DNA from 2 places in the Gilliamella sp. App2-1 genome. Region 2 is predicted to be linked to the other one. Evidence: riboswitches for the same ligand, from Rfam matches in the RefSeq annotation. Region 2 holds a riboswitch; the other holds the start of a gene.
The links. A riboswitch is a leader RNA that binds a small molecule or an ion and turns the genes downstream of it on or off. The one in region 2 is predicted to bind preQ1.
Positions count from the first base shown of each region.

Region 1: another riboswitch for preQ1. It lies ahead of queD (6-carboxytetrahydropterin synthase QueD); the one in region 2 lies ahead of queF (preQ(1) synthase).

Region 1 is NZ_LZGR01000019.1:28,781-41,617, reverse strand. Features, by position in the region: gene leuS (leucine--tRNA ligase) at 1-1,727, opposite strand, end outside; gene bamD (outer membrane protein assembly factor BamD) at 2,051-2,845, opposite strand; gene rluD (23S rRNA pseudouridine(1911/1915/1917) synthase RluD) at 2,938-3,912, shown strand; gene pgeF (peptidoglycan editing factor PgeF) at 3,921-4,688, shown strand; gene A9G22_RS02400 (7-carboxy-7-deazaguanine synthase QueE) at 5,032-5,646, opposite strand; gene queD (6-carboxytetrahydropterin synthase QueD) at 5,643-6,071, opposite strand; PreQ1 riboswitch class I at 6,075-6,120, opposite strand; gene clpB (ATP-dependent chaperone ClpB) at 6,407-8,977, shown strand; gene A9G22_RS02385 (lysine/arginine/ornithine ABC transporter substrate-binding protein) at 9,241-10,029, shown strand; gene A9G22_RS02380 (ABC transporter permease) at 10,033-10,716, shown strand; gene A9G22_RS02375 (ABC transporter permease) at 10,723-11,445, shown strand; gene A9G22_RS02370 (hypothetical protein) at 11,573-11,953, opposite strand; gene lexA (transcriptional repressor LexA) at 12,059-12,685, opposite strand.
Region 2 is NZ_LZGR01000070.1:32,766-45,602, forward strand. Features, by position in the region: gene hemN (oxygen-independent coproporphyrinogen III oxidase) at 1-127, opposite strand, end outside; gene yihI (Der GTPase-activating protein YihI) at 444-938, opposite strand; gene coaA (type I pantothenate kinase) at 1,109-2,044, shown strand; gene A9G22_RS09205 (DUF1090 domain-containing protein) at 2,062-2,490, shown strand; PreQ1 riboswitch class I at 2,643-2,687, shown strand; gene queF (preQ(1) synthase) at 2,691-3,164, shown strand; gene queC (7-cyano-7-deazaguanine synthase QueC) at 3,192-3,848, shown strand; gene A9G22_RS09220 (7-cyano-7-deazaguanine/7-aminomethyl-7-deazaguanine transporter) at 3,895-4,584, shown strand; gene A9G22_RS09225 (alpha-2-macroglobulin family protein) at 4,873-10,029, shown strand; gene pbpC (penicillin-binding protein 1C) at 10,149-12,446, shown strand; gene ndk (nucleoside-diphosphate kinase) at 12,459-12,837, shown strand, end outside.

The DNA of each region.
Region 1 (12,837 bases), on a different contig from region 2:
TAATAAAATGCGTCGGCTAATACCATACCTTGGCATAGTAAGCGTTTTGCAGGTTCATCTGATGATACTAAACCAAAATCACGCATTAATTTATGGAAAAATCTAAAATAAAGTAAGTGCATTATGGCATGTTCAATACCACCTACATACTGATCGACAGGCAACCAATAATTAGCTGCTTTTTCATCTAACATGCCTTTGTCGTAGTGTGGGCAAGTGTAACGGGCATAATACCAAGATGATTCCATAAAGGTATCAAAGGTGTCCGTTTCACGTAGTGCTGGTTGACCGTTAACGGTTATTTTAGCCCAATTAGGATCAGCCTTAATCGGGCTAGTTATGCCATTCATTTCGACATCTTCAGGCAAAATAACTGGTAATTGATCTTCTGGTGATGGCATAGTTGTACCATCTTCAAGCGTCACCATTGGGATCGGAGCACCCCAGTAACGCTGGCGTGAAACACCCCAATCACGTAAACGATAATTAACTTTACGTTGACCAATACCTAACGCAATTAATTTATCGGCAACAGCATTAAACGCTTGCTCAAAATCTAGACCATCAAACTCGCCTGAATTAAATAATTTTCCATGCTCAGTATATGCTTTTTCAGACAAGTCGGGTGCATTGCCGTCTTGAGTTAAAATAACAGGATTAATAGGTAAATTATATTTTGAAGCAAACTCATAGTCTCGTTCATCGTGACCTGGAACCGCCATTACTGCACCAGTGCCATATTCAATTAAGACAAAGTTAGCAATCCAAACAGGGACTTTCTTACCTGTTAACGGGTGGATAGCATTAAAGCCAGTGGCAATCCCTTTCTTTTCCATAGTTGCCATATCAGCTTCGGCTGTTTTGGTATTTTTACATTCAGCAACAAACTCGGCAATTTTTACATCATTTTTTGCAGCTAATTGCGCAAGCGGATGTTCCGCTGCAACCGACACAAAGCTCACCCCCATTAAAGTATCGGGGCGTGTTGTATAAACGCGTAATTTATCGGCATAATTTTCAACAGCAAAATCAAACTCAACCCCTTCAGAGCGACCAATCCAGTTACGTTGCATAGTTTTAACTTGCTCTGGCCAGTCCTCTAAGATATCTAAATCATTAAGTAGCTCTTCAGCATATTCGGTGATTTTAATAAACCACTGCGGGATCTCTTTACGTTCAACGGGAGTACTACAACGCCAACAGCAACCTTCAACCACTTGCTCATTAGCAAGTACGGTTTGGTCATTTGGACACCAGTTAACTGCCGATGTTTTTTTATAAACTAGGCCTTTTTCATATAACTTAGTAAAAAACCATTGTTCCCATTTGTAATATTCTGGACGGCAAGTTGTCACTTCACGATCCCAATCATAACCGAAGCCTAAAAGCTGTAATTGCTTTTTCATATAGGCAATATTTTCGTAGGTCCATTTTGCAGGAGCAGTATTATTTTTAACAGCAGCGCCTTCAGCAGGTAAGCCAAACGCATCCCAACCAATTGGTTGTAGTACATTTTTACCGTTTAAGCGTTGGTAACGTGAAATGGTATCACCAATCGTATAGTTGCGAACATGACCAAGATGCAAACGCCCTGAAGGGTAAGGTAGCATCGACAAGCAGTAATATTTTTCTTTTGATGGATCTTCGGTAACGTGAAAGGTTTTATTTTCTTGCCAGTGTTTTTGTACGGCGGATTCTATTTCATCTGGGCGATATTGTTCTTGCATGACGAGTTAATGTCCTATCTATTATTGCTAATAAAAATATGTTGCTAATTGTATTGGTTATTGACACGTTTTACAAACGATATATGAATCAAGATATTGATTTCTTGCTGTGGTAAATTTAAAGAATGACAATCAATTTAAAGAAGAATAAATTGTGAGTTATAAAGTATATTTTATTGCTGAGATTAAATAAATGACTAAACTATAATAGTTTAAGCAGAAAGGGCGACAATAAAACAAATTAATCGCTATTTAAGTTTAATTAAATAGCGATTAAAGCCGTACAAAATTATCCAAAGACAGGCTCTTAAATTTAGAACGGTTTAACCACCATTAAACACACTAGTAAAGCGTGATAATAACGAACGTTGCTCTTCTTTAGGCATATTTTCAAGATTTGCTTGAATCAGCTGATCGACTTTTTGAGTTTCATCGGCTAAGCCTAATTCATTATAAGCATTACGCATTAGAAGCAATGCTTCTTTAGTCGAATCGGTATCTGGGAACATAACTAGCATATTCGTTACGCGATTAATTACTGCTACATAAGCTCCACGTTTAGTATAAAACTGTGCAATTTTTAACTGATAGCGAGCCAACCTATTTTTCAAAAAAACAAGGCGTTTTTGTGCATCAGCTACATAGTGACTGGTTGGAAAGCTTGACACTAAATAAGTAAAATCTTTAAATGCTGCTGAGGCATAATCAGGATCTCGGTCTGAGCGATCAACATTAAACCAACCTTGGATCATATTATCATCTTGCGCCATATTTGAAATACCACGCATATAAATAACCCAATCAATATTTTGGTGAGTTGGGTTCAATTTTAAAAACCGATCAATTGACGCAATTGCTAATGGTAAATCGGCGGATTTATAGTAAGCATAAATCAAATCAAGTTGCACTTGCTGAGAATAAGGACCAAATGGATAATTCTTGTCCATAGCCTCTAATACAGCAATACTAGATTTAATATTACCTTTTTCAAGCTCTGTTTTTGCTTTGTTATAAAGTTCAATTTCAGGTACATTTTCAACATTGGGCTTGGAAGAAGTACAGCCAATTAGTAAGCCACTTAAAGCAATAGCTAACAAAGAGTGTAAAGGTAATTTCATTCAGTTTTCAATCCAAATTTAATTAAACATTAAAGGCCATGATTGGTATATAATACTCTAAAACAAAACAGCTTAAAATAGATAAATTACACATGCACAAGTTAAAATTATCAACCGAAATAGCACAAACTCAACTAGGCATGCGCTTAGATCAAGCATTATCAGCGCTTTTTCCTGATTACTCACGATCAAGAATAAAAGATTGGATAGTGAATAATAAAGTCACTGTCAACAACGCCATCATCAACAAGCCCAAAGAAAGAGTGCTTGGTGGCGAAAAAATAACTATCAATGCTGAAATTGAAGAAGAAACTTATCACCAACCCGAAGACATAAAACTTGATATTGTTTATGAAGATGACGATATTTTAGTGATCAACAAACCTCGTGATTTAGTTGTGCACCCAGGCGCAGGTAATCCAGATGGTACGGTATTAAATGCCTTATTACATTATTATCCTGATATAGCGCGCGTACCGCGTGCCGGTATAGTGCATCGGCTAGATAAAGACACCACAGGCTTGATGGTGGTAGCTAAAACCGTTAATGCACAAACGCACTTAGTTGAATCGCTTCAACAACGTGAAATCACGCGCGAATATGAAGCTGTTGTTATGGGCATTATTACTGCAGGGGGGATGGTTGATCAGCCTATCACGCGCCATCCAACCAAACGAACTCATATGGCAGTATTTCCAACTGGCAAACCAGCGGTCACGCATTATCGAGTAATGGAAAAGTACCGCCTGCATACCCGCTTGCGTTTACGCTTAGAAACAGGGCGAACTCATCAAATTCGCGTACATATGGCACATATTGCCCACCCATTAGTTGGCGATCCACTCTATGGTGGAAGGCCAAGGCCGCCTAAAGGGGCTAGCGAATCATTTATTCAAACCTTGCGCAACTTTGACCGCCAAGCATTACATGCAACAATGCTACGTTTATTCCATCCTATTACTGGAGATCAAATGGAATGGTATGTACCAATACCACAAGACATGCAAAAGTTAATTCAAGCTTTACAAGAAGATACTGAACAGTACAAAGATGAACTAGATTGGTGATAATTATGATTAAATCGATTTACCCATATTGGACAGCACCGAAAAACATCCACGCTTTTACCACAACACGAACAGGAGGCGTTAGTCTAGCGCCATTTGCAAGTTTAAATATGGGAAATCGAACCGGTGATAATTTAGAACATATTGTTGAAAACCGCCGACGAATTATTCAAACAGAACAAATACCAAGCGAACCCTATTGGTTAACTCAGATCCATAGCACCATAGCACTTGATATATCACAAATTGCCTTACAACCACCAATGGGCAATATCAATTCTCATCAATCGTTTGAAGCCGATGCTTCATATACAAATCAACCAAAACAAGTCAGCGTGGTACTAACCGCAGACTGCATGCCTGTATTATTTTGTACAACAAAAGGTGATGAAGTTGCCGCCGCCCATGCGGGTTGGCGAGGATTATGTAATGGTATATTAGAAGAGACAGTTAAAAAATTTTCAAGCCCGCCATCAAAAATTATTGCTTGGATGGGACCTGCTATCAGTGCCAAAAAATTCGAAGTGGGTATCGAAGTCAAACAACAATTTGAAAAAGTCGATCCAAAAGCACAAATCGCATTCCGCTTAATCGATTCAACTGAACAAAAATACTTAGCCAACCTGTATTTAATTGCCAAACAACGTTTACAAGCGATCGGAATAACACAAATTTTTGGTGGTGATTATTGTACTTTTACTGAACAAGATAAATTCTTTTCTTATCGGCGTGAAAACAAAACTGGCAGAATGGCAACGATGATTTGGTTTGATTGATTTTCTTATAAATCAATATAATATCTGATATTTTATAAAAATATACACTAATCTTTTATAATCGTCAAAAGTTAATATTGCCATTAATTCGGCTTTGGAAATTGAGCGAGATTAGCCCGCCAAACAAGAATGTTTAGCGGGGCTATGCTTTGTCAGAAAAATTGATAGATAATACGTCAAAGCTGAGTGAAAATTTTTCTGGAAAAATTTGAACATGTGAGCAAAACGAAGACGGCCTTGCAAAAGGGATTTACTATCCTCTTTGCTCGAATGTTGATGTCAAAGTTATTTTTTATCCAAAAGATAAAATGTCCGAAACCTAAAGCACCCTAAAACAAAAAATTTACTCAATGTCCGCAAATTTATGGCTTTGCACACTCAATAACCATTTATTATCGAGTCGGTTTTCGTTGATCTGTCCTAATAGTTTAATGGTATCAAACATATTAAACACCCCATCTTTTTCGCATGGTGAAAGGTAATAGTGTTTTGCTTGAATATGGGTTTCGATGTATTGGCAAAAAGGAATAAAATCAATGTGATTTTCGGCAACAATTCGCACCTCATTGGCGGTAGGTTGTGCTATTTTTCGGTAGTGTGACCGATAACAAAACTTAGGGCTTAGAGCAATATAATCAATAAGCGGATCAATGTTGCCAAGCCCATTACTTTCAATGGCAATAAAATAACCTGCATTTTTTAATGGTACAAGCAATTCAGGTAATGCTTTAACCATAGTAGGTTCGCCACCGGTAATAATGATATTTTTGCTTTTATATTCTCTAACTTTAGTCATTAAAGCATCTACCGTAAATCGGGTAAATTGGCGGAAATTAGTATCACACCAAGCACAATTTAAATTGCATCCAGCAAAACGGATAAAAACAGCAGGCATGCCAGTATTATAACCCTCGCCCTGTAAAGATTCGAAGATTTCAACGATACGAAATTCGATCATTTTTGGCTCCGGTGATATTCACAATATGAAGTTGGCGTTTCCCATAATTTGATCATCGAAACAGGCAAATATTGAGACAGACAATCAAATATAAATTTGCTCATTCCTTCGGCGGTTGTTCGGCATGGAAATGCGAAGATTTTTCGCTCCATTTCTTGCAGTAAAGTGGCAATACGGCACTCATTGGGGTTATTTTGGTTATAAAGGTAAGCATGATCCAGCGGATCGATAATATGCTGTTTGACAATTGTTTTTAGATCAGCATAATCCATGACCATATCTTGACTCGAACCATTATCGATAAGATCACCGCTAATTTCGACTAATAAGCGATAAGTATGACCGTGCAGATTATGGCACTTTTTATTGTGCCCATCTAACATATGACAAGCATCAAATTGAAACTCTTTGGCTATTTTGAACATTTTATATTCCTAGTTTTTTTACGTGGGATGGATTACGAACCACGGTTAGCAAACCTAACAAAATAAAGACGCTAATATAATAGATCAAAGCTGATTTGTCATCTTGCAAGTTTTATTTAAAACAACATTAAGTGGTAATTGCTTGAATTGTGGTAACCTTTATTTTTGACGCTAATTAAGCTTTAAACACTTGCTGATCTTGCTGTACAAATTTTATAAAAAATATTCTGAATTTGCTCTTGAAATTTAGCTTGCAACACACATTTAGATCACATGCAAATGGGTTGAATGTGTTTAGCATTGAATCCAAATCTATTACTCAGGAGATAAATACTATGAGGTTAGATAAATTAACAAACAAGTTTCAACAAGCTTTAGCTAGTGCGCAGTCTATTGCATTGGGTAAAGACAATCAATATATAGAGCCTGTGCATGTCCTATCAGCCATGCTTAATCAAGAAGGTAGCAGTATAACACCATTATTGACTACTGCTGGTGCAAATGTTGCTATTTTGCAACAAGAATTAACACAAGCCATTGATCGATTACCCCAAGTTCAAGGTGTTGGTGGGGATGTTATGCCATCCCAAGAGTTTATTCGCGTATTAAATCTATGCGACAAATTATCCCAAAAAAATGGCGATAGCTATATATCATCAGAACTTTTTATATTAGCCGCTTTAGAAGACAAAGGTAGCTTAAGTGATATTCTTAAAAGGTCAGGCGTCAATAAAGACAAATTTAGCCAAGCAGTCAATCAAATAAGAGGTAGCGATAACGTGAATGACCCTAATGCAGAAGATCAACGTGGTGCTCTTAAAAAATATACTATTGATTTAACTCAACGAGCAGAACAAGGTAAGCTTGATCCTGTTATTGGTCGTGATGAAGAAATTCGCCGAACAATTCAGGTATTACAGCGCCGTACTAAAAATAATCCGGTATTAATTGGTGAACCAGGTGTGGGTAAAACCGCCATTGTGGAAGGTTTGGCTCAACGTATTGTTAACCGCGAAGTGCCTGAAGGATTGCGGAATAAACGCGTTTTATCATTAGACATGGGTGCATTAATTGCGGGGGCTAAATATCGTGGTGAATTTGAAGAACGGTTAAAAGCCGTGCTTAAAGACTTAGCAAAAGAAGAAGGTCGCATTATATTGTTCATCGACGAAATCCATACCATGGTTGGTGCAGGTAAAAGTGATGGTGCAATGGATGCTGGTAATATGCTAAAACCTGCATTAGCGCGTGGAGAATTGCACTGCGTGGGCGCAACAACACTTGATGAATATCGTCAATATATCGAAAAAGATCCGGCGTTAGAACGTCGTTTCCAAAAAGTCTATGTTGCCGAGCCAACAGTTGAAGATACCATTGCCATTTTGCGTGGATTAAAAGAACGTTATGAACTGCATCATCATGTACAAATTACCGATCCAGCAATTGTGGCGGCGGCAACGCTATCGCATCGTTATATTTCTGATCGTATGTTGCCTGATAAAGCAATTGACTTAATTGACGAAGCCGCATCGAGTATTCGTATGCAAATGGATTCAAAACCGGAATCTTTAGATCGACTTGAAAGGCGCATAATTCAACTTAAACTTGAGCAACAAGCGCTTAAAAAAGAGTCTGACGATGCCAGTAAAAAACGTCTTGAGATGTTAAACGATGAACTTTCTGAAAAAGAAAAAGATTATGCATCACTTGAAGAAGAATGGAAATCAGAAAAGGCAGCCGTTTCGGGCACGCAAAGCATCAAAGCTGAACTGGAAAAAGCGCGGACTGAAATAGAGCAAGCACGTCGAGCCGGCGACTTGAGCAAAATGTCTGAATTACAATACGGCAAAATACCAGAGCTCGAAAAGAAACTTGCTTCAGCAACTCAGTTAGAAGGCAAGACAATGAAGTTATTGCGTAACAAAGTGACCGATAACGAAATTGCCGAAGTGTTATCTAAAGCGACAGGTATTCCTGTTTCTAGAATGCTTGAGAGCGAAAAAGACAAATTATTACATATGGAAGATGCTTTACATAAACGCGTCATTGGACAAAATGAAGCGGTATTAGCGGTTGCCAATGCGATTCGTCGTAGCCGGGCTGGACTTTCTGATCCAAACAAACCAATTGGGTCGTTCCTATTCTTAGGACCAACTGGTGTCGGTAAAACCGAGCTTTGCAAATCACTGGCTAACTTTATGTTTGATAGCGAGGATGCCATGGTGCGTATTGATATGTCAGAGTTTATGGAAAAACACTCCGTCGCTCGCTTAATTGGTGCACCTCCGGGTTATGTTGGTTATGAAGAAGGCGGGTACTTGACTGAAGCAGTTAGACGTCGACCTTATTCAGTCATTTTACTTGATGAAGTCGAAAAAGCGCATCCAGATGTCTTTAATATCTTACTGCAAGTTCTGGATGATGGACGCTTAACCGATGGCCAAGGTCGCACGGTTGATTTTCGTAATACCGTCATAATTATGACATCAAACTTAGGATCTGATCTAATTCAAGGTCAAGTTGAGCTCAGTTATGACGAAATGAAAGCGTTAGTGATGACAGTTGTTGCTAAACACTTTAGACCAGAATTTATCAATCGTATTGACGAAACAGTGGTATTCCATCCACTCGGTCAAGAAAATATCAAAGCGATTGCAAAAATTCAATTAGCGCACGTTGAAAAACGTTTAGATGAACGTGGTTACCAATTGGATATCTCGGATGCGGCGTTGGAACAACTTGCTAAAGTCGGCTTCGACCCAATTTATGGGGCAAGACCGCTGAAACGCGCGATCCAGCAAGAGATTGAAAACCCATTAGCACAACAAATATTGTCTGGCAAATTAGTTCCAGGAAAAACTATCCATTTGGATCTTGTTGGCGATAATATTGAAGCTAAACAGTAATTAACCATCAAATGATAAACCGACCTTTTAGGGTCGGTTTTTATAAAAATATAAATAATTAACTTGAAAGCTTTTTGTAAAAGCCCAATTAAGCTAGTTTTTGTTATTTATAAAAAATAACAGCCCCCTAACCATTTTGTCGCACGTGTTTATCATTAAGTAAATTTAATTTTTTGCCCAACGATAATAACTTTTTTTTATTATAAAATTATGTCAGAACACGTTATATTATGCTCTTAGATAAAAACTGGGAAAAATGAATCATGAAGCAGTTATTAAAAACGTTAGCCATTTTGAGTTGTTTAGGTTTACCAGTATCAAGTTATGCAACGTTGCCAGAATCGATTAAAATTGGGACGGATACGTCTTATGCACCTTTTGATTTTATTGATGCTAATGGTGATATCACCGGTTTTAATATCGAAATCACTAAAGCCCTGTGTGAAAAAGTCAACATTAAATGCACTTTTCAATCGACTGATTTCGATGCGCTGATCCCTTCATTATTATCAAGAAAGATCGATATGATTTCGTCATCGCTTATGATGACTGAAAAACGTAAAAAGCAGATTGCTTTTTCTGACGAGATTTTTATAACTTATTCGCGTTTGATAGTTAAAGAAGGTACTCATTTAATGCCTAATGCTGAATCGTTAAAAGGTAAGCGCGTTGGGGTTGAGCAAGGTACTTCACAAGAACATTTTGCCAACGTAATGTGGCGACCTAATGGGGTGATGATTGTGCCTTACCAAAATCAGTTGCAAGTATTTTCGGATTTAGTGGCAGGTCGTTTAGATGCGGCATTACAAGACGAAGTTACTGGCAGTTATGCCTTTTTAAAACAACCACAAGGTAAAGGTTTTGTTTTTGCTGGCGATGGATTGAAAGATGCTGACTATTTTGATGTCGGCGCAGGACTTGGTTTTCGTAACAATGATAACGAATTGCGCGAAGCCTTTAATCAGGCTTTAAAAGACATTTTAGCAGATGGCACTTACCAAAAAATTAATAATAAGTACTTTGATTTTAATGTGTATGGTAATAAAAAATAAACTATGCAGGGTTATATTGCGTTAATTTGCCAAGGCGCCTGGCTAACCATTATTTTAGCACTAGCATCGCTGCTGTTAGCTATGCTACTTGGCATTGTTTGTGCACTGGGCAAGCTGACTGATTCTAAAGTGTGTAATGTGATTTGTCAGGCTTATACATCGTTAATTCGAGGCGTGCCTGATTTAGTCCTAATGATGCTGATATTTTTTGGTTTACAATTTTTGGTTAATAATATTACCGATTATCTTAACGCCCCTTTTATTGAAGTTGATCCGTTAATGGCTGGTATTTTTACATTAGGCTTTATTTATGGCGCATATTTTACCGAAACCTTCCGAGGTGCTTATCTTGCGGTGCCTAAAAATACGTTAGCGGCAGCAAAAGCACTTGGGTTGAGTAAAGTACAAGTTTTTCGATATGTGATGTTTCCTTTGATGATGCGCTTGGCCTTGCCGGGGATTGCGAATAATTGGTTAGTAGTGTTAAAGGCGACAGCATTGGTGTCGCTACTGGGATTATCGGATTTAGTCAAAGCTACTAAAAACGCAGGCGAAGCGTTGTATCAACCTTTGTTATTTGCTTTGATTGCAGGGGCATTTTATCTATTTTTTACGTCAATATCGAATATCATTTTATGGTGGCTGGAACGTCGTTATTCCATTGGCACAATCAAAACTAAATTGTAAGAATTCATGTTAGAAATTATTCAACAATATTGGCAGGCACTATTATGGACTGATGGTTATAATATCACCGGTCTTGCCATGACGCTGTGGATTTTAATTTTATCGGTTTTAATGGGGGGAATTTTGTCACTAGGGTTAGCGGTAGGGCGAAATTCGCAAAATAAACTGATTAAATTGCCCATTTGGCTGTTTACTTATGTTTTCCGTGGCACACCTTTATATGTGCAGTTACTAATTATTTATACTGGCATTTATACTTTGAGTATGGTTAAAAATCATGCTTGGCTAAATGATTTTTTTCAAAGTGGAATAAATTGTACGGTGTTAGCCTTTATCCTAAATACCTGCGCCTATACCACCGAAGTTTTTGCAGGCGCTATTCGCAATGTGCCTAGTGGTGAAGTGCAAGCCGCAACCGCGCTTGGGTTTAACCGCATTCAGCAATATCGTTATATTATTTTGCCAAGAGCGTTTCGTATTGCTCTACCGGCTTATAGTAATGAGGTGATTTTTATGTTGCATTCAACGGCGCTGGCCTTTACGGTCACCGTGCCGGATGTGATGAAAATTGCGCGCGATATTTATGCCGAAACATATCAACCCTTTCAAGCTTTTGGCATTGCAGCGGTAATTTATCTTTGTGTGAGTTTTACGTTAATTTTTGGTTTTAAAAGGTTAGAAAAGCGTTGTTTGGCTTTTCAGCAGGTTAACGGGCAAAGCAACTTATAATGTTATTTAAATTATAGATTCATTCATCCATGCATTTATATTTTATCAATCAATTGATTGATTGAAATAAAAAACCGGCAATGATAACACTACCGATTTTTTGTTATTCTATTGATTTGTTATTAAGTTAATTAATAGGATAAAAATCGTTTGTAGTTTCAGAGGCGCTATCATGATCATGACTACTTGAGTCTGGTAAAGCTCTAGAACGTTCGATAGGAACATAACTACCATTCGGCGTTTCAACTTGACACTCGCCTAAAAAGATAGAGTATTTGGTATTTGCATGCATGCTTTGACCTCTAAAATAGCAGTGAGTAGCATTGTATAAATCAACTCGGCAAAGCAATGCAATGGCTAAGCAAACAATGAGTACAGCTAAAGCTACCCATTTTAATTGTTTCCAAATTAAGGACCAAAATCCGATCCCTCTGAAACGGCAATATCCAAAGACGAGCAATATAACCGCAATAAACCCTAAAAATTCGTATAACCAAAATAGCCACATAATAATCTCCTACGCTTTAGTTAGTTGCTATTTTATACTAACTGTTATTTTATACTAACTGTGCCTGTACATCTATATGCTTGTAACTATGTATATGGTATATGCTTACATCCAAGAACCGTTACGGATAATACCAACAGCTAGCCCTTCAATAGCAAAATTTTGTTGTTCTAAGTCAATTTCGATCGGCGAAAAGTCTTCATTTTCGGCAAGTAGATGAACATTCTTGCCTTTGCGTGATAGGCGTTTAACAGTAACTTCGTCGTCAATGCGGGCAACGACAACTTGACCATTTTTAACATCTTGGGTTTTATGTACGGCTAATAAATCGCCGTCTAATATGCCAACGTTTTTCATTGACATACCATGTACTCGTAATAAAAAGTCGGCGTGGGGTTTAAACAGTGAAGGATCAACTTGGTAATGACTTTCGATATGTTCTTGCGCTAATATTGGCGATCCAGCTGCAACTTGACCAATAAGGGGTAAGCCTTCAAGCTCGCTCTGCTCAACAGAGCTTTCAAGCAAAAGACGAATCCCGCGCGATGAGCCGGCAATCATTTCTATTGCCCCTTTTTTAGCAAGCGCTTTAAGATGCTCTTCGGCCGCGTTGGCGGATCGAAACCCTAATTTTTGAGCTATTTCAGCACGTGTGGGGGGCATGCCGGTAGTTTGTATGTTGTCTTTGATCAAATTATAAATCTGTTGTTGGCGTTCAGTTAACGGTTTCATTTCTATTTCCTGTTTTTATATACAGATACATGTAATTATATACAGCCAATGATATAAAACAACTGTTTTATTTAATTTATTTTAGATTAGGAGATGAATTTTTTGAATTGTAGGTAGTATAAGCTAAATTTAGAGAATGATTTCGTCAATTT
Region 2 (12,837 bases):
CTGATAAAAAATCCTGCTCATTAAAGTCTTCATTAAATTCAAGTGCAGTAGGGTAAGAGGTATATCTTGGACCTGAATAATTGTATTTTTCAATTAATACTTGATCCCATAATTGCGTATCAGCCATGCTTTTTACTTCCGTTTAAGTCTGTTTTTGGTATTGTTATTTTTATGAATTTTTAATATCGGTTTTTGCTGGTTCTTGATTTTTGTTTTAATTTTGATTCGATTGGTTTTATGTAAATATAACAATGTGCAAATCAATAACCCAAAATATAAACTTAACATAATTAATATTGGCATTATGATTTGCTCGCTTTTAAGTTATCAATGGATTGAATAAAAGATAATAGTTTTTAATTTTAAATTATGAGCAGAAATTTAATGATTAGGATCTTATTTCTGCTTGCATTGAGAAAGACACTAATAACATTTGTCTCTTATTAGTTTCGTTTTAATAAACTAACAATATCTTCTTTTTTTTCACCTTCATCTTCAAAGTCATCATCATCAGTATAACCAAGCTCCCGCATCAGTTCATCGATTCGATCCAGTTTGCTATCAAGATAAATTTGTTGATCTTTAGAGAGTTTGGCATTTTGCTCGACTAAATCCAGTAACATATCTAATTTTGGATCATTCTCTAATTGTTCTAATTCTTGCTGTGGCGATAAAACCGATTTGATTGGTTTAGGTTGTTTAACTGGTTTTGTTATAGCGCTTGAACTTTCAACAATTAATGAAATCGGTTTTTTGCTACCGATACGGGGATCTTTGGTAGTTTTTGTCGAATTTTTATTTTTGTTATTATCTTGATTATTAAAGCGCGAGCCACTAGGCAAGCCTTTGTGCTTACGTTTACGCTTTAGCTCCCGAGACTCTTCATTGATTTCTTGGCGGCTTTTTTTAGCTTTTGGTTTCGATTTATTTTTTAACATACATTCTCTGTTTCATATTAAGGTTAACCATTTAACCAGCCTATTTTATCAGTAAGTCTTAAATATAGCTATGATGAAGCAGTCATGCTAATTTAAGATTGTAAAAAAAGAGATTTATGTATAATCTGAGCCCAATAAATTTATGAGATCGAATTAGAGAACAAGATAAAATGAAAAATCATTTGAGCCCTTATATGCAATTTAACCGCCAAGAATGGGCAAGTTTGCGTAATGCGGTACCGATGACGTTAACCCCTGAAGAGTTAACTTCTTTACAAGGAATTAATGAAGACTTGTCTATGAATGAAGTTAGTGACATTTATTTGCCTCTATCAAGATTGCTTAATTATTATATTAGTAATAGCTTTAGCCGGCAGGCCGTACTGTCTAAGTTTTTAGGCAAAAGTCACAAAATCCCTTATATCATTGGTATTGCCGGTAGTGTTGCTGTCGGTAAAAGCACAACAGCAAGGGTATTGCAGGCGTTGTTAACGCGTTGGCCAGAGCATCGTAAAGTGGCTTTAGTTACAACTGATGGATTTTTATATCCCAATAAATGCCTTGAAGAGCGTGGGATAATGAATAAAAAAGGCTTTCCACAATCGTACAATATCAAAAAACTGATCAACTTTGTTGCTGATATAAAGTCAGGACAGCCACAAGTTAAAGCACCCGTTTATTCTCATTTGGTTTATGATATTGTTGAGGATGAAGAAATCGTTATTGATAGTCCTGATATTTTGATTCTTGAAGGGTTAAATGTACTACAAAGTACCTTAAACTATCCGCAAGCAAATAACCGTGTTTTTGTCTCTGATTATGTCGACTTCTCAATTTATGTGGATGCTGAAGTTTCGTTATTACATAATTGGTACGTAAATCGTTTTTTAAAATTTAGAGCGGGAGCATTTAGTGACCCGAACTCTTATTTTAACCACTACTCACAAATTTCAGAACAAGAAGCGGTAAACATTGCTAATCGCATTTGGCACGAAATTAATGAATTAAATTTAGTTGAAAACATCTTACCAACAAAGGAAAGGGCTAGTTTAATTCTGACTAAAGGCAAAGATCACAAAGTTGATTGTGTTCAATTAAGAAAATAATTTTAAGGAGAATTCATATGGAATCAGTAATTCGAGTAATGACTAAAGTAAGCATTATTACTTTGGCGAGTTTATTGTCGTTTGGTGCTTATGCCTCGAATCAAACAGAAGGACTAACGTGTGAAAACAAAAAACAAGCCATTGAAACACAAATTGATTATGCTAAAAAGCATAATAACGCTCACCGAGTTAAAGGACTGGAAAAAGCATTACACGATGTCAATAAGCATTGTTCAAATGATGATTTAGAAGCTAAATACAAAAAAAATGTTAGCGACAAATCCAATAAAGTGGCAGAAAGGACTCAAGCGTTAGCGAAAGCAAAAGCAAAAGGTAATGAACATAAAATTGCCAAACAACAAGCAAAATTAGCCGATGCTGAAAAAGAACTCAATGAAGCTAAAGCTGAATTAGCTAAATTTTATCAAGAATTAAAATTGAAATAAGCGGTAACACACAGATTATTCATCCAATTCACTTGTTTTTCAACCGTGTTTTTATCATTAACTCCATCAATGGTTACTGTTGATGGTGTTAATTTTGTATTAATCCTTGTCATACTAGACTTTTTAAAACAAAAAGAGTATGGTGTGCGCCTCGTTACGTGGTTCGTGAACCTCCCACGCTAAAAAACTAAGGAAACATTATGAGTAAAATTACACTACTTGGCGATCAGTCTGTTCGCTATCCTACAACCTATTGCCCTGAAATACTCGAAACGTTCGATAATAAACATCCGAATAACGACTATTTTGTTAAATTTAATTGCCCAGAATTTACGAGCCTTTGCCCTATCACTGGTCAGCCTGATTTTGCAACGATTTATATTTCGTACGTACCCAATATTAAAATGGTTGAAAGTAAATCGCTAAAGCTTTATCTATTCAGCTTTCGTAATCATGGTGATTATCATGAAGATTGCATTAATATCATTATGAAAGATCTGATTAAATTAATGGATCCTAAATATATTGAAGTTTGGGGTAAATTTACACCACGCGGTGGCATTTCGATTGATCCTTACGCCAACTATGGCAAATTAGGGACTCATTGGCAACAAGTTGCGGCTAATCGATTAGCTAATCACGATATGTATCCAGAAAAAGTGGATAATCGCTAATTTAATCCATCCAAATAGGAACCGTTAATGCAAACTCATAAAGCACTCGTTATATTTTCTGGCGGGCAAGATTCAACCACCTGCTTACTGCAAGCCATTGCTGATTATGGACGTGAAAACGTTCAAGCAATCAGTTTTCACTATGGTCAACGTCATGCAATTGAACTTGAAAAAGCCAAATGGATCGCCAAAGATTTAGGCATAAAGCAAACTGTCATTGATACCTCAGTTATCAAACAAACCACGAATAATGCGCTTATTGACGATTCACAAGAAATTAAATCAGCTCAAGATGGCAATTATCCTAATACCTTTGTGGATGGGCGTAATATGCTCTTTTTACTGTTAGCTGGCTGCCATGCCAAACAGCAGGGGATTTCTGACATTATTATTGGCGTTTGTGAAACCGACTTTAGTGGCTATCCAGATTGTCGCGATATCTTTATTAAATCAATGAATGTATCAATGAATTTAGCCATGGATTATGCGTTTAATCTTATTACACCACTGATGTATTTGACCAAAGCACAAACATGGGAAATGGCCGATAAACTGGGCTATCTTGATTATGTCCAACAACATACCCACACCTGTTATTACGGCGTTGAAGGGGGATGTGGTCAGTGTCCTAGTTGCCTGCTGCGTGATAAGGGCTTGCAAGAATATATGGCTAAGGCTAGATAGATTTATTAATAACTGGGTTCTCTCACCCCATTAAAAAGGAAACAAGATGTACTTAAAGAATCAGTTCGAATCGATAGAAAAAAACTTTACCCGTGGGCAACAGCAAAAAGCGCTTTACTGGTTGGCTTTTTTTCATATATTAGTTATTGCGTCAAGCAATTATTTAGTTCAAATCCCGTTTGATATTTTTGGTTTTCACACCACATGGGGGGCTTTCACGTTTCCATTTATCTTTTTAACTACCGATTTGACCATTCGAATTTATGGTGCAAGCTTGGCAAGAAAGATCATTTTTGTGGTAATGATCCCCGCATTGCTATTTTCATACCTTATTTCGGTGTTATTTTTTGAGACACATTGGGTTGGTTTGTCGGCATTGACCGAATTTAATAGCTTTGTATTTCGAATAGCGCTAGCCAGTTTTGCAGCTTATCTCGTTGGGCAATTGATGGATATCACGGTTTTTAACTATTTAAGAAAAAATAAATCATGGTGGGTTGCACCAACTGCATCAGCAATCTTTGGTAATGGTATTGATACTATTGTCTTTTTTGCTATCGCATTTTATCAAAGTAGCGATGAATTTATGGCAAATCACTGGGCCGAAATTTCGTTAATGGACTATAGTTTCAAAATTCTAATTTGCGGATTATTCTTTTTGCCACTTTATGGTGTGATTTTAAATTTTATTCTCAAAAAATTAGTCGCAACGCCTCACACTAAACATTTCTTATAATCTTAATTTTATTTATTCATTTTAATCAACTAAAAGCTCATCTATTATTGTAGATGAGCTTTTAGTTTTATGTTTAATACTAAAATAAGTACTCACAAAAAACATTCAGAAAATACATTGATTTTATTTGTTTTTTTTATTCTCTTTTTGCGGAGGAATCGCAAAATTTTATTAAACACCCTTTGCCAAATGGCAAATAGCAGTGCATAATATAAGGTTAAAATATAATCAAGTTGAGCTACAATAACGATAATAATATATGAGAATAATATATGAGGTAGAGTGGGTATGGGATTAGTAAAACATTTAGCTATATTGAGCCTATTATTAGCGTTAGTCGGATGTGATAATAAGAAAACGGAGCAAACTGCAAGTGCTCAACAATTAACAACGCAAGCAACAACAAATGTCATTGATAATAATAATGCAGCTAATGTTAGTAATCCTAATGAGGGCAGTGCAATAGCGCAAGAAGAATCGCCAAAACCTGTTTTTAACCCAACCCCAGAATTAATCGAAAAATATCATGGTAAAGCATTAACGGTCATTGATAGTTCTGAAGTCATTCTTGATGGTTCAAGTACACTGGTTATTACCTTTTCGGTTCCTTTAAATCCTAAACTTAATTTTTCTAATTTACTTCGTTTAGTTGATCGCCAAGCCGGTAATGTTGATGGCGCTTGGGAGCTGTCAGATAATGGATTAGAATTAAGACATCGATACCTGGAGCCAAATCGTGAATTAGAACTTACTATCGATAAAATGTTAGCGGCCATTAATGGCAACAGTTTAAAAGAAGTCTATCAGGCGGAAATTAAAACCCAAGATCGCAAGCCGATGGTGGGCTTTGCCAGTAGTGGTTTTTTGCTACCAAGTAGATCAATGAGTGGTTTACCTGTTATCACTCTTAATGTGAATAAAATTGATGTTAATTTTTTTAAAATCAGACCAGAGCAGTTATCTGATTTTGTTGCTGATTATGGTTTTATTGACCAAGTGACCAGTTGGAACTCAAAGAATATTAATCAATTCGCTGAATTAGTTTATTCGTCTCGATTTGATCTTAATCCTAAACGTAATTTTCAAGAAACGGTATTACTTAACCTATCTTCAATTCCAGAGTTACAGCAAGAAGGTGTTTATTTTGCTGTTATGAATCAAGCTGGAACCTATGATTATTCAAATCCCGCAACAATGTTTTCAATCAGTAATATTGGTGTTGCGGTGCATGCTTACGAGAATGGTAAATTATCTGTCATTACCCTTGGACTTGACAATGGCAAACCTCTTTCCGATATGAATTTATCTGTTTTATGTAGCAAAAGTATCAAAGACAGTAATAAGAACTGTACAACGGTTTCAACCCAAACCGACTCTACTGGTTATGCTGAAGTGACTTTACCAAAAGGCATGGATTATGCCTTACTTACCGTAAATGATGGAAAACAGATTTCTTTGGTGAGTTTAGAACGTAATGCTTTAAATTTAACCGAGTATAACTTGACCGGTTCTGCTTTTTATCAAAAACAACTATTTGCTTTTGGAGCCCGTGATTTATATCGTCCTCAAGAAACGGTCTATTTTAATGCGCTTTTGCGTAATGCTGATGGTAAGCCATTGCCGGTGCAACCCATTATTGTTGATGTTTTGTCACCAGATGATCAAATTGTTGAAACTTTTACTATCAGTGCCAAAGCTGACTCAAACGGTTTATATCAATGGCAATATGTTATTCCTGCTAATGCAGCAACAGGTAAATGGGCATTCCGGTTTAATTTAGGCGATAATAATTACCGTTACGCGTGGTTTCGTGTCGAAGAATTTTTGCCAGAGCGCATGGCAATGGAAATGACCACAGCATCAAATAAACCTATTATGTTTGATAAAAGTGTCAATTTTGATGTTAAAGGTTGGTACCTTTATGGTGCCCCAGCGGCAGGCAATAATTTAGAAGGTAATATTTATCTTAAAAAAATTGATTCAATCCCTGAACTTGCTGATTATAAAATTGGTGATGTGACTGACAGTAATCTTGCTCATCAACTTGATAATATTGAGACGACGTTAGATAAAAACGGGATCGCAAAAGTTGGGATAGATACTAGCAATTGGGGTAAATTGAACTCTCCAATTAAACTTATTTTGCAAGCAAGTTTACTCGATTCAGGGGGGCGTCCTGTTACACGTTATGCCAGCCAAACTATTTGGCCCTGTGAGCAAATACCTGCCGTGCGAGCACTATTTTCCCAATCGCCTTATTACGATTGGTCATCAGATCGGTACGAAAACAGCCCAACAGTTGATAAAGGCGCTAATGCAGAGTTTGAAGTGGCCTATATTAACATCGATGGCGAGAAGCTGGCTGCAAATCATTTAAAGGCGAGAATTATTCGTGAACGTCGTAATTATTATTGGAGTTGGTCTGACGATGCTGGATGGCATCAAGAATACAATTCAAGTGAATTTGTTGCGCAAGAACAACCACTTTCTATTGATGCCAATGGCACAACCAAAGTCAGCTACCAAACAGATGATTATGGCTCTTACCGTATTGAAATTGTCGATACTAAAAATAACATCACCAGTAGCTTACGTTTTAGAAGTGGTTACAATTGGGAAGATAACACTAATGGTACCAATGCTGTTCGCCCAGATCAGGTTAAATTAAGTCTGGATAAAACGGTCTATTCAGTTGGAGATACTGCTAAAATACATGTACAAGCCCCAGTCGCTGGATCGGGTTATATCGCACTTGAAACCAATGATGGTATGTTATGGAAACAAGATATTACCGTTGATGAAAACGGACTTGATGTCGAAATCCCAATTCAAGATTGGGGACGTCATGATATTTATATTAATGCGATGATTATTCGCCCATCAACCAATGCTGAAGTACAAACGGTTAAACGAGCAATTGGATTGCTATATTTACCCATTGATACTTTGAATCGTCAATTAAATGTGAGTATTGAAGCGCCGAAAAAGACAGAACCTGAAAAAACGATTCCAATAAAAGTCAAAATGGATAAAAGCGCAATCCAACAAGATCGTAAGGTAACGGTATTAGTTTCGGCAGTTGATTCAGGTGTATTAAACATTACTAATTTTGCCACACCTGATCCTTACAGTGCGTTTTTAGGTCGTAAACGTTATGATGTCGATCTATATGATGTATATGGCAAATTGATTGAAGGAAAAGGACGCAATGTGAATGTGAGTTTTGGCGGTGATGCTTTGCTCGGTGTGGCAAACACCGGTGGTAACAAAACATTAACCGAAGTCAATATTATTTCTCAGCAATTACAAATTATCACGCTTAACGATGAGGGCGAAGGTGTTGTTGATCTGGCTTTGCCTAATTTTAATGGTGAATTACGCATCATGGTTCAAGCATGGGATGATAATCGCTATGGCAAGGCTGAACAAGTAATGACAGTTGCATCGCCAGTGGTTGCAGAGCTATCGACTCCGCGCTTTTTATCGGGTGGTGATCAGGCTAGCTTGGCGTTAGATCTTAATAATTTAACCGAAAAAACACAAACAATGCAAATCGAAGTGACAACTGACGGTTTGATTCATCAAAATACAGTTAAGAGCACGCCAATAACACTAGATAGTAAGCAAAGACAAATTATTCAAGTGCCCGTTGTTGCTGATTATGGCTATGGACAAGGTATTGTAACTATTAATGTCAAGGGGATTTTGTTAGATGATGGTTCTGATTACCAAATCAAACGCTCATGGAAAGTCGGAGTTAGACCTGCTTATGTCGCAACGACAAAATATTATGCGGCAGCAATAAATGGGGGAGACAGTTGGATATTACCTAAAGATAGTATTACTGAAATGATTGAAAACACGGTTGATGGTAAATTAATCGTATCAAATCAACCACCTCTCAATATTGCTCAGTACATTAAAGAATTATTTGCCTATCCATATGGTTGCTTGGAACAGACCATTAGTGGCTTAATGCCATCATTATATGCAAACCAAGAACAGCTCACTGCTTTAGGAGTTAAAACTGAATCCGATGAGCAACGACGCGAAAAAGTACAATTAGGTATTTCACGAATCTTATCAATGCAACGCAATAATGGTAGTTTTGGTTTATGGAATAAAGAGAGTGCTGAAGAACATTGGTTAACCGTGTATGCAACCGACTTTTTATTACAAGCAAAAGAACGAGGATATAATGTTAATAATGGTGCGCTTGATGCAGCTATTGCTCGTATTAGCCAATATATTTACGATGCTAATGCATTTAATAATTTACAAAGCTATTATGATAATTCACAAGTAAGCAATTATACGCAATTTGCTACTAAAGCTTATGCTTTAATGGTACTGGCAAAGCAAAATAAAATTACGGTACCAATGCGTAATGAGATCAATCGAATGTATCAACAGATCACTGAGAGTGATTTTAAGGTGTTGTCACCATTACCTGTTGCTCAGTTAGCACTATCTGCTAAATTAGCTGGTTTTGACAACGTCTATAACAGCTTGATGCCACAAGTATTTACAACAAGTTATGATAATCAATATGCTTGGCTTGGCGAATATGGTAGTGCGATTCGTGATAATGCGTTAGTCTTATCATTGTTGATTGAAAACGGATTAAGTGCTGATAAACAAGCTGATTATTTAATTCATTTATCTGATCTACTTAATGATACTCGTTATTTTTCAACACAGGAACTTAATGCATTATTTGTGGCAGGCTGGTCATTGGAACAACATAAATCTTCGCATAAATTTGATGTTGCGATCAATGAACAGTCAAATGAGGTCGATTCTGCATTATCGCGCTCTTTTGATGTTGGTAATTTAGCGAGTGGCTTGACGATTTCGAACCCAAAAGATGCTCAGCCTCTTTATATTAAATTCACAGTGTCAGGCTATGATAAAAACGCCCCCGCGCCAACTAGTGATGAAAATGTATTAACAATTAAACGTGCTTACTATGATTTGAAAGGTAATAAAATTCAACCTGATAAAATGAAAGTAGGGGATTTAATGGTAGTTGTATTAGATGTTAATTCACATAAAGAAGCTGTTCATGATGCATTAATTGTTGATTTTTTACCTGCTGGTCTTGAACTAGAAAACCAAAATCTAACCAACAGCAGTGTTAGCTTACAGGCGATCCCTGAATTAGCTAATTTGTTGAAAGATGAAGATAGCAATGATGTTAAATATCAAGAATTTCGTGATGATAGATACGTCGCAGCCGTTGATATTAATCATTATATGAGTGAAGATACCTATCGCACTCGTGTTGCTTATTTAGTTAGGGCTGTGACGGCAGGTAATTATATGATGCCATACCCTTATGTTGAATCAATGTATCGTCCTGATAGGTTTGCAATTGGTCAATCTGTTGATGTCATGTCAGTTGTTGAGCGCAATGCAGAACCTAATGAACCAAAGCAACAATAGTATTAAAACATTAATTCAGATTAATGACTAAAAATATAAACAAATTGATTATCCGCTAACAAACGTTAGCGGTATCTTTTTATACTAAAACGTAGAGTTTCCTGAAACTTTTTGACAAAATGAAAAAGTACCTGCTTAACATTCTAGCTTTCGTGTTTTTTTTCATCCTTTTATTGCTAGGCTGCTTTTTTGTTGCCGATCACTTATTTCCATTATCGATTGCAAAAAATAAAAACACACAAACCATTCTTGCGCAAGATGGCACACCACTTTGGCGATTTGCTGATGAAAATGGTATTTGGCGATATCCTATTCAATTAGATGAAGTGCCCAATGATTACCTTGATGTATTATTAAATTATGAAGATCGCCACTTTTATGATCACTTTGGTGTTAATCCCGCATCGTTACTGCGAGCAGCTTGGCAAAACATCACCAATAAAAAAATTATTTCAGGTGGCAGTACTATTTCGATGCAGGTTGCAAGATTGCTTGATCCTCACGATCGTTCCATAGCTGGAAAGTTACAACAAATATTTCGAACGCTACAACTTGAATTATATTTTACCAAAGATGAGATTTTAACTTTATATATCAACCGTGCACCATTTGGTGGAACAATCGAAGGCTTCGGGGCAGCGAGCTGGTCATATTTTGGCAAAGCACCAAAAGCGTTAACACGTGGCGAAGCGGTTTTATTAGCGGTATTGCCACAAGCGCCAAGTCGTTTGCGTCCGGATAGGTATCCTCAGCGCGCCAAACAAGCTCGAGACAAAGTTTTAGCAAGATTAGCTCAATATCAAGTATGGTCATCCGATATTATTGAGCAAGTTCGAAAGGAAGAAGTGTGGGTTTACCCACGTAAAAAGCCACAACTAGCACCTTTATTAGCGCGAAGATTAAGTCAGCAATATCCTGATGTTGATATCATTCATTCAACGATCGATCACTCTCTTCAGTATAACCTTGAAGATATTGCGTCTAATCGTAAAAATCAGCTACCCCCTAAAACTTCGCTGGCTATTTTAATAGTCGATCATACCGATATGTCAGTAAAGGGCTATGTTGGTTCAGCAGATTTTAATGATAAAGAAAGATTTGGTCAGGTTGATATGATAAGTGCACTTCGCTCACCTGGATCGACATTAAAACCTTTTATGTATGCACTCGCGATTGATGATGGTATGATTCATTCTGAATCGTTATTGCAAGATACGCCTCGAATCAGTTCTGATTATCGTCCTACCAATTTTGATGAAGATTTTTATGGACCAATCAGTGCCTCAGAGGCATTAAAAAACTCATTGAACTTACCTGCTGTTCAGTTAATTGAACTCTATGGTCCAAAACGGTTTACCGGCAAACTTGCTAGTGTTGGGTTGTCACTGGTATCTACTGGAAATAATCCTAATATTTCGTATATATTAGGTGGTGCATCGTTAAGAATGGATCATTTGGTCAGTGCCTATAGTGCCTTTGCTCGTCATGGACAAGTCAGCCCTTTACGTTTTACACAAGATGAACCATTGTTAAGTAAGCCATTTATTAGCGATGGCAGCGCATGGATCACAAGGCAGATGTTAGTTAATCATCAGCAACTTGTTTACAAAACAGGTACTAGCTATGGCTATCGTGATGCTTGGGCGATTGGTGTTAATCCTCGCTATTTGATTGGCATTTGGGTCGGGCGTCCAGATGGCACGCCAGTTGTTGGTCAATATGGCGCCATCACAGCAGTGCCAATTTTGCAACAAGTTAATACATTGTTATTAAATAAAGAGCGACGACTCAATCGACCATTACCTTTAGTAACAAAACCAGCAACGGTAACTTCAGAAAAAATTTGTTGGCCATCAGGGCAAATATTGCCTACAAATGACGAAAACTGCCATCGCCAAAAAAATGCTTGGATATTAAATAATATGGTCCCCCCAACGCTTGATACTTTCACAGTGCTTAATAACAATCTCTACCGTTCAGGATGGGTAACGATCTGGGTCAATGATGCAGGAAAACGGGTATCAGCAGATTGTAGTAATGCGCATAAAAAACAGATTGCACTTTGGCCAATCGCTTTAGAAAATTGGCTGTTACCCAAAGAGCGTCGGCAATCGTTGTTCCCTGAGGTTGATAAAAATTGCCCTGTATTTGGTAAAGATATTTTTTTGCCACTGAATATCATTGGATTACGGGATAACCAATTAGTAAAACGTTTACCAGGGCAACACGATGTCACCATTGATGTAACACCACAAGGTGGTACAGGCGATAAATGGTGGTTTTTAGATGGTGAACTGATTGAGCAAACACATGACGATCAAAAAGTTGCTTTAACGGTAACTCAAAAAGGTTTACATCGTCTATTATTATTAGACCAAAGCGGGCAAATTTCGCGAATGGCATTTACCCTTGATTAACTCGGAGCAAGCATGACTATTGAACGAACATTATCCATTATCAAACCCAATGCCGTTAAAAAGCAATTGATTGGTGAAATTGAAACCCGTATCAGCCAAGCAAGACTTAACATTATTGCCCTAAAAATGCTTAGATTAACGAAAGAACAAGCTGAAGGCTTTTATGCTGAGCATCAAGGTAAATCATTTTTTGATAAATTAGTTAAATTTATGATATCTGGCCCGATAGTGGTTCAGATTTTAGAAGGTGAAAATGCCGTTCAGCGTTATCGGGAACTGATGGGACCGACTGATTTATCTAAAGCAACAGCGGGCACTTTACGAGCGGACTTTGCTGACAGCATGACCGAAAATGCTGTGCATGGTTCAGATTCTTTAACCGCAGCCGAAA